Linked DNA regions of Cohaesibacter sp. ES.047. The protein of the gene in region 1 interacts with the protein of each later gene in a pairwise test. Links are inferred from orthologs where the notes say so. Each region holds a gene or a part of one and is shown in the gene's direction. Other genes may lie near its edges.

Region 1 (5,338 bases):
TGCTGGAAAGCTATGTCGGTGATGACGATGCCTATCAGCTCAACAGCGCGATCGACTACCGCATCGCCGACGGGGCGAATGTCAACGTGATGCGTATGCTCAATGACGGAGCGGACGCCATTCACGTCGGGTCCACGACGGCGATCCTCGGTGCCGAGTGCAAGTTCGAGCATTTCACCATGTCGACCGGTGGCAAGTTCGTTCGCTCTCAGGCCTTCGTGCGCTTCGAAGGCGAATTCAGTGATGCCGAGCTGTTCGGGACAACCATCGTTGATGGGACCCAGCACAGTGATATCACGCTGTTTGTCGATCATGCCGTGCCCAACTGCAATTCCAAGGAGCAGTATCGCACGGTGATGGATGACAAGGCCGAAGGCGTGTTCCAAGGCAAGATCATCGTTCGCCAAATTGCTCAGAAAACGGACGGGCAAATGATGAGCCAGGCGCTTCTTCTGTCCGAAGATGCGGCTTTCTACAACAAGCCCGAGCTGGAGATCTATGCTGACGATGTGATTTGTGCCCATGGTGCGACGTGTGGTGAGCTTGATGAAGACCTGCTCTTCTATCTCAAGGCGCGCGGCATTCCGGCCGACTATGCCAAGAAGATGCTCGTTCTCGCCTTCCTTGCAGAAGCGATTGAGAATGTCTCCAATGAACAGTTCGTTGAAGCGCTGGAAGGCTATGTAGCCGAGCGTCTTGGCGTGGAATACTGAGTGTGCAAAATGCAGGACCGTTTGATCGGTCCTGCTTCCAATTCAGGATGATGGATCATGCAGTCACCAGCACTGGCCCCTGCGGCCGCTTATGATATCGACGCCATTCGAGCAGACTTTCCCATTCTGTCGCGGGAGGTTTATGGCAAGCCGCTTGTGTATCTGGACAACGGCGCGTCGGCCCAGAAGCCTCGGGCGGTGATTGACGCGATTACCGAGAGCTATTCTCAGGGCTACGCCAATGTGCATCGCGGGCTGCATTTCCTTTCCAATATGGCGACAGACAATTTCGAGGCGGCACGCGAGAAAGTGCGCCGCTTTCTCAATGCGCCTTCGGTGAACAATCTGGTTTTCACGCGGTCCTCGACCGAGGCGATCAATCTGGTCGCCAGTTCCTATGGTGGCATGGTGCTCAAAGAAGGGGATGAGATCATCCTCTCGATCATGGAGCATCATTCCAACATCGTGCCGTGGAATTTCTTTCGCGAGCGCTTCGGTGTGACCATCAAATGGGCGCCGGTGGATGATGAGGGCAACTTCCTGATGGAAGAGTTCGAAGCGCTCCTCAGCGAGAAGACCAAGATCGTCGCCATCACGCATATGTCCAATGCGCTGGGGACCATCGTGCCGATCAAGGAGGTCATCGAGAAGGCCCATGCGGCTGGAGCCAAGGTGCTGGTTGATGGCAGCCAGAGCGCTGTTCACATGCCGATTGATGTGCAGGATCTGGATGCCGACTTCTATGCCATCACGGGCCACAAGCTTTATGGCCCTTCCGGGATCGGCGTGCTTTATGGCAAAATGGAGCTGCTTGATGCCATGCCGCCCTATATGGGTGGGGGCGAGATGATCAAGGACGTGACCCTTGATGGTGTGACCTATGGCGAGGTGCCGCATAAATTTGAGGCTGGAACGCCTCCGATCGTGCAGGCTATTGGATTGGGCGTTGCCCTTGACTATATGGAAGGGATAGGCCGCGAAGCCATTGCCGCCCATGAAGCCGACCTGTGTGCCTATGCGCACGAGCGACTTTCCGCGATCAATTCTCTGCGGATCATCGGGCAGGCCAAGAACAAGGGTGCGATCGTTTCCTTTGAAATGGAAGGAATTCATGCCCATGATATATCGATGGTTATTGACCGGTCGGGCATTGCAGTCAGGGCCGGGACGCACTGTGCGCAGCCGTTGATGACACGCTTTGGTGTCACATCGACTTGCCGTGCGTCGTTTGGTCTTTACAATACGAAGCAGGAAGTGGATTCCCTTGCAGAGGCCTTGATGAAAGCAAGAGACTTTTTTGGCTGATCAGTGTTGCGACTGGATCCCTATTGGAATGCGTCTGAAGTAAACGGATATGAGATGATGAGTGAAACCCAACCAGAGACCGAGTTTGCCGAGCCGAATATGCCAAGCATTGAGCAGGCGGCGGGAATCCCTGCGGATGAACTGGAGCGCTTGACGCAAGACATCATTGCGGCTCTGAAGACGGTTTATGACCCGGAGATTCCGGCAGACATCTATGAAATCGGCCTGATCTACCGGGTCGATATCGATGATGATCGCAATGTCGAGGTCGACATGACGCTCACGGCCCCTGGCTGTCCAGTTGCGGGTGAAATGCCCGGCTGGGTAGAAAATGCGGTGAGTTCCGTCGCTGGCGTGGGGCTCGTGACCGTCAATATGGTTTTTGATCCGCCGTGGACTCCAGATCGCATGAGTGAAGAAGCCAAGATTGCGATCAATTGGTACTGACCCCATATCAAGGGACAGTAGCAAGACATGAACTCGACAGACACAAATGGTGCGACTGTTCGCACCGTTGAGGAAAGCTGGAAATGGCAGGCAAATTCAACGTACTAAGCATCAGTGATGACGCAGCGGAGCGCATCCGGACCATTATGGAATCCTCGGACGTTGCCATCAAGGGCATTCGCATCGGGGTGAAAAATGGTGGCTGCGCAGGTATGGAATATGTTCTGGACAAAGTCGTGGATATCGATCCTGCCGATGATGTGGTCGAAGAGAAAGGGGTTTCGGTCTTTGTTGACCCGAAAGCCGTTCTCTTTCTGCTCGGCACGGAGATGGGCTACGAGGTGGGCAAGTTCCGCACGGGCTTTACCTTCAACAATCCCAATGAATCGTCGGCTTGCGGCTGTGGCGAGTCGGTGTCGCTGACGCCGGTTGATCCATCCAAGCTTGAGGCGCTCAAGGCGGCGCAGTGAGTTGGATCAGGCTGAGACCCAGAGTTTGAGAAGAAATTCGAATACAAAAAAGCGGCTCTCGGGCCGCTTTTTGTTTGTCTTCACATTGTCTTTCAGGACTATGCCGCGCCTGTCGTGGTGATGGCTGTTTCCAGCACATCCACGTCCGGATCGGTTTCGCACTTGACCAGATTGCGCCCGCTGCGTTTGGCTGCATAGAGACACTGGTCGGCACGCTCGATCACTTCCTGAATCGAATCGCCCGGAGCGTAGCTCGAACACCCAATGGAAATTGTGATCCTGCCGAGATTTTCGCCGGTAGAGCGCTTGATCAGTTCCTTGGCCATCACAGCCTTGCGGATATTTTCTGCCACGGCTAGAGCCTGCCGCAGGTTCGTCTTGGGCAGGATGACCGCAAATTCTTCGCCACCATAACGGCAGGGGATGTCCTGACCCTTCACATTCTGTTTCACCGCGATCGCAACGAGGCGCAGGACCTGATCGCCTGTCTGGTGTCCGAATGTGTCATTGAACTTTTTGAAATGGTCGATGTCGGTCATCAGAAGTGTCAGCGGATCACCGGTGTGTTCTGCTTCTTCCATGGCCTGTTGCAGCGATCGATCAAAATGCTTGCGATTGGCAAGGGTGGTCAGATCGTCGGTGAGGGACTCGTACCGGATGGTATCGAGCGTTTCACGCAGTTCCACGACTTGCGCCTGCGAAGTTGCGAGCTGTTCGCTCAAGGCGCGGTTCTGCTCTTCCACATCCTTGGTTTCATTGATGAGCTCGGAGACAATCTGGCGAATGACCTGACGGTCTTCCGTCATTGACAGGTTTTTCGACGCACCAACAAGAGCATCACCATAGTTGCTTGCGGTGCTGACATATTCTTCGACTTCGCGCACAATGGAGCGCAGTTCCGTCGATATCTTGCCGCCGACCTCCTCGATGCGATCGTTGAGGCGGTTGGGAGCAAGATGTTCGGAATAAATCGTGTCGAGTTGGCCTGGCGTGATGGTGCCATGGGCTCGCAGAATATCGTTTATGGCCTTGTTCAGGCCCCGGTTGAAGCCGGCTGCATAGGTGTACCAGATCTCATAATTGCGCGGATAAGCGGGCATTTGATTTTTCTTCAAATTGCCAAGAGCTGACTCACCGTAAATGTATGTGCGTTTATAGTCGCCGTTTTCCATCGCTATCGACTTAGTGTGCTAGCACACGATCCCTCGTTACCCCAATATGTCGAATAGAATATTCGATGAAGGCTTAAAACGACGTTAAGTGGGGGATTTTGTACGCTCGATAATACAACGAAAATTCCTCATATTTTCAAAGGCTTGAGAAATTTTCGATGATTTCTGCGATTTTGCGTAGGGAACTTTCTGATCGAAAAGTCGACATTTTTGCTTCTTTTTTGCAAAAATCTTCTGGCTAAAGCGCGAATGTGTCTCAGAATTTTGCAGCCATAGGTAATTTTTGCAGGTGTGGTGGGAAACAGCTGAATCTATTCGGCTGTTTCGCTACCCTCGGAACTGCTCTTGGGCGGCCGGATCGGCTGCAACAGGAATGCTGGCACATGATCGCCCATTCCGATCACTTGCTTGTCATCGCGATCCCGATTGCGGCGGGAATTGTTGTTGCCGCGTGACTGACTGGGCGCTGTCCGTTTGGTCTCGCTTCTGGGAGCGGGGTCCTTCGCTACGTCCGGCTTGCTGGCAGGTTCGTTATCGCTCTGCTTGGGTTTGGACCGCGAGGGCTTGTTCTCAGACTTTGCCTGACGATTATCGTTCGATTGATCGTCGTTCTTGGCCTTTTTGCTCCGACCACCACGGCGGGAGCGTTTTGCATCCGCTGCCGTGTCGTCTTCGCCTTCGGACGAGGTGAAGTCCATTTCACCGAGCCATTCGATCTTTTCATCGATCAGCTTCTCGATGGCATCGACATATTTTCTGTCGGCTTTGGTCACAATGGAGATTGCGAGCCCTTCGCGTCCGGCGCGTCCGGTTCTACCGATGCGGTGGACATAGTCCTCGGCGTGCGTGGGCATATCGAAGTTGAAAACATGGCTCACGGTAGGGATGTCGAGGCCTCGGGCAGCAACATCGCTGGCAACCAAAATGCTGATCGTGCCATTCTTGAAGCCGTCCAGCGTCGCCATACGCGAGCTCTGGTCCATGTCGCCATGCAGAGAGCCGGCGTTGAAGCCGTGTTTGGACAGCGAGCGCTGAAGTGTGGCCACGTCGCGCTTACGGTTGCAGAAGACAATAGCGTTTTTGAGATCGGTCGCGCCTTCGATCTGCGAGCGCAAGGTCTCGCGCTTGTCCCAGGGTTTGTTGCCCGAGGCGATTAAGCGCTGGGTGATCGTCTTGGCGGTTGATGCCGCAGGAGACGCCTCGATCCGCACAGGATTATGCAGAAACTGCT
Region 2 (3,953 bases), 530 kb from region 1 along the record:
GCCGCCGGTGGAGGCAAGGTTCGCGGTGACTTCCGAGCCGATGGAGCGCAGGTTTGTATTGAGGCCCTCGCCAACTTCGGCGACATTCTGGGCCACGATGTTGCCCGTGTCGGACAGGGTCATCGTCAGTTCCTGACCGGCACCGACAAAGCGTTCGGTGACTTCATTGCCAATGCTGGCCAGTTGGCTGGTCAGATCACTACCGGTGATTTCAAGCTTTTGCGAAATGTCGTTGCCCGACATGCTCAGCTGGTTGGTGATGCTTTGCCCGGCGTCGCTAAGGGACTCGGTGACGTTGGAGCCGGTCGAAGACAGGCGTTCAACCAGATCGGAGCCGCGGTTGGACAGCACATTGACCATGGTCTCGCCAGCATTGGCAAGAGCGATGGTGATCTGCTCGCCTTTTTCTGCCAGCGACAGGGTCACACGGGAGCCAGCTTCCGACACGCTCTTGGAAATGGAATCGCTGGTGGTGGTGAGTTCATCGGTGAGGCTGGTGTGGGCACCCGAGATCGAGGCGCGAACCCGTTCGGAGTTCGTCACGATTGCCTCGCGCTGGGTAATCAGTTCCTCGATCAGCGAGCGAATGCGCAGTTCGTTTTCGGAATAGGCACGCTCCAGAGAGGAAACTTCGTTGTGCACCATCACTTCGAGTTCGGACGCGCGGGCGAGTGCCCGTTCGATGCCGTCACTCATGGAGGCGACTTCGCGGCGGATCGCCTGCCCGACATTGACGACGGATTCCTTGGCCACATTCTCCGGCTCAACCATACGCATGGCGACCTCGGTCATGGCATAGGAAACCTGGCGCATCTCATGGGAGCGCACGACGATGTAGGCCATCATAAAGAACAGCACCACTGGCAGCACGATGCCCGCGATGGTGGCAAGCGCCGCTGGTGTCTCCAGGATACCCTGAAAACCGCCTGAGGCGATTTCCGGACCGAAGCCATAATAGAAAGACAAGCTCCCCATAGCGATCCAGATTGCTGACAGGATGGTTGCGAACCAGTATGGAGCAGAGCTTACCGGTTGCTGAAGGGCCTGCAACATGTGGCCGACTGTCCGGGTGTCATCATTGGCTGGGCGCGGCTTGTTCTTGCCGCGACTATCGGATCGCGATGTCGTCAGGTCGCCCCTTGAGCTTCGGTCGTCGGCTGAACGGTCGCGAAATTCGCCCTCATCGCCGGATTTCGGTTCCAGATTTTCATCTGTTACGTCGAAATCCAGTTTCAAAGCATCTTCAACCGCCGACAGCGCCGCTTCTGTCGGATCCTGGATCTTTGGAGACTTTCTTGACATGTCTGTACCAGCCTTGTCTTACTCTATACTCGTCATGCAGCCGTTTTCATCTCACCTGCTAAGGTGAGGGGTGCCTCTTGAAAACAGCCAAGCCACCCTGACGGGCCATGAAATTCCTTCGAAATCGCCAATAGCGTCAGGCCCGCGTTCCGGCTTGGTCCATTGTCCAGAAGCCGATTGTTTGGTGGGGTCTGTCACAGTCGTTTTGAGCGTTCGATATATCGGTCTGCATCGTACTAGCTGTGGAAGTGCTAGGGAACAATAATTTTCCGTGGCTTGCTTCAATTTGTTAACCAAATCTGTTCACCACGCTGATTCCCTTTTTGGACCACTTTCGCAAGAGCAGGGTAAGTGATGGAAAAATATAATTGAATCCTGATAGCACATGAACGTGTGCAGGCCCTTAACAGGACTGCAAAATTGAGTCCGGAAATCTATCCCCGCACTGGTCAAAAGCGGCGATTATGGTTAACAAAAGCAGCCGGCTTTTGACGAGGAACGATTCTGCGCCGGGTGCTGAGGGGAGAACAAACGATGGCTGAAGCAGATGGTGACGTGATCGATCTATCGCATCTTGATCGCCAAACCATGGGGGATGTGTCCCTCCAGGTTGAGGTTCTCAAACTCTTCGCCCAGCAGATACAAGGCAAGGCCGAGGGACTGGATGCAGGGCGTTCGGATCTACGTGATTTCGCGCATAGCATCAAGGGAGCCGCCCGCGGGATCGGTGCCTTGCGCGTGGCAAGAGCCGCCGAAGCGCTGGAACAGTGTGAGGGAGATGCCGCCGCGTTGATCGAAGCTCTCAAACAAGAGATGAGGCTGGCTGTTGTTGAGGTCGAGACGATTTTGGCAGCCCGTGGTGCGGGTGTGTGATACGCGATTACACTTTGGGACCGACATGGTGCAATCCGTAACTTTGCCTTGACAGCAAATTGCTTTATAGCGAAGCAGGGAATTGATCGAACAGACCAGATTGAGAAGAGCAAGACAGATGGCAAAGATTACCTATGTGGCGCATGATGGAGCCAAGTATGAAGTGGATGCCCCCGCAGGCATGTCCGTGATGGAAGCTGCCGTGAAGAATGGCGTTCCGGGCATTGAGGCTGAATGCGGCGGTGCCTGTTCCTGCGCCACTTGCCATGTCTATGTGGATGAGGCCTGGACCGAGAAGACGGGCGACCCGCAGGCCATGGAAGAAGATATGCTGGATTTTGCGCAGGATGCCAACGAGACCAGCCGTCTGTCCTGCCAGATCGTCATGCGCGAGGATCTGGACGGTCTGGTTGTCAAAATTCCAGAATTTCAGGCCTGATTGTTGTTTCTGAAGACAGCCCCGGACGATCCGGGGCTTGTCGAAGTGGCATTTCGTGCCTATTTCTTTTAAATTCGAAAGTTTGAATTTAAGGGGGCGGAATGACGGAAAGCTGTGCGACCTGCAGGCCAGAGCGAAGCAAAGCCCGCCTGATGCCATTTGGCGTTCATGTGGTGTGCGGCCTTCCTGTGGTGACGCGTCAGCGGCAGAAGATCGTACCAATGGCCTTTGGGGATGTGGTCGAGATCGGCTTCGGCTCGGGCCTCAATCTTCCTCACTATGACAGCAGCAACGTGCGCCATGTGATCGGCGTCAATCCCGATGACGGCTTGCCTCAGCTTGGTCGGCGCGCGATAGATCGGCATGAGGTGTCAGCCGAGTTGCTGGTCGAGAGCGCCGAGGCGATGTCCCTGCCATCTCAAAACGCGGACTCGGTGGTCGTCACTTATTCCCTTTGTTCCATTCCCGATGTCGAGGCGGCTCTCGGTGAGGCGCGCCGGATTCTCAAGCCGCATGGGCGTTTGTTCTTTTGCGAGCATGGGCGTTCTCCATCCGCCCACGTGGCAAAATGGCAGGATCGGCTGACGCCGCCATGGCGTGCGGTTGCTGCGGGATGCCATCTCAACCGGGACACGGGCGCCTTGCTGCGTGATGCGGGATTTGCGCTCGAGCAGCATGACGTGTTCGATCTGGGTCTGGGCACACGCATTCTGGGCACGCACCATATGGGCGTTGCCACGGTGCGCTGACTATTCTGCGGCCTGTGGTGCGCCTGTGTGACGACCGACCCATTCGTTGCCTTCCACGGGATCACGCGGCACCAGTCGGGCGAGCACCAGAGACCCAAAGGCCATGGCTGCTCCGATATAGAAAACAGCCGAAGGATTGACCAGCCAGATCAGCCCGAACAGGGCCGGAATGACCACGGCTGCAATGTGGTTGATGGTGAAGGCCACACCTGCAGTCGGTGCGATGTCTGTCGGATCGGCGATTTTCTGGAAGTAGGTCTTCATGGCAATCGCCATGGCAAAGAAGGCATGGTCGATGACGTAGAGGCCCGCTGCGATCCAAGGGTTTGTGACCAGCGCGTAGCTGACAAAGACAATGATCAGCCCGATATATTCGATGGTCAACATCCGCCGTTCGCCAAACTTACCGATGAACTTGCCGATGTAGGGTGCGCAGACCAGGTTGAACAGGCAATTGATGATGAAGAGCGCGGAAATCTCGTCTACTTCATAGCCGAAGCGCTGGACCATCATGAAGCCGGCAAACACGGTGAAGATCTGTCGGCGGGCACCACCCATGAAAGTGAGCGCATAATAGAGCCAATAGCGCG

The links. Proteins that work in one complex are often made in the same cells at the same time.
Region 2: the proteins of CPH65_RS20295 (region 1) and CPH65_RS23010 interact in binary tests that used the Escherichia coli proteins (3 or more experiments, as listed by UniProt). The link is inferred for Cohaesibacter sp. ES.047 from one-to-one orthologs.

What each region holds. Positions count from the first base shown.
Region 1 is NZ_LT907844.1:4,427,711-4,433,048, reverse strand. The notes cover bases 1,372-4,241. They hold CPH65_RS20295 (iron-sulfur cluster assembly accessory protein), read left to right. Parts: upstream 1,372-2,548; coding sequence 2,549-2,935; downstream 2,936-4,241. Other genes in these bases: CPH65_RS20290 (GGDEF domain-containing protein), read right to left, coding at 3,034-4,035; CPH65_RS20300 (SUF system Fe-S cluster assembly protein), read left to right, coding at 2,076-2,465; CPH65_RS20305 (cysteine desulfurase), read left to right, coding at 1,372-2,018. Also shown: Fe-S cluster assembly protein SufD, read left to right, coding at 1-713; more of CPH65_RS20305, read left to right, coding at 771-1,371; CPH65_RS20285 (DEAD/DEAH box helicase), read right to left, coding at 4,419-5,338. UniProt on the Escherichia coli protein: Is able to transfer iron-sulfur clusters to apo-ferredoxin. Multiple cycles of [2Fe2S] cluster formation and transfer are observed, suggesting that IscA acts catalytically.
Region 2 is NZ_LT907844.1:4,953,908-4,957,860, reverse strand. Bases 1,235-3,953 are described here. They hold CPH65_RS23010 (2Fe-2S iron-sulfur cluster-binding protein), read left to right. Parts: upstream 1,235-2,293; coding sequence 2,294-2,614; downstream 2,615-3,953. Other genes in these bases: CPH65_RS23000 (MFS transporter), read right to left, coding at 3,364-3,953; CPH65_RS23005 (class I SAM-dependent methyltransferase), read left to right, coding at 2,716-3,363; CPH65_RS23015 (Hpt domain-containing protein), read left to right, coding at 1,837-2,175; CPH65_RS23020 (hypothetical protein), read right to left, coding at 1,235-1,302. Also shown: more of CPH65_RS23020, read right to left, coding at 1-1,234. UniProt on the Escherichia coli protein: Ferredoxin are iron-sulfur proteins that transfer electrons in a wide variety of metabolic reactions. Although the function of this ferredoxin is unknown it is probable that it has a role as a cellular electron transfer protein.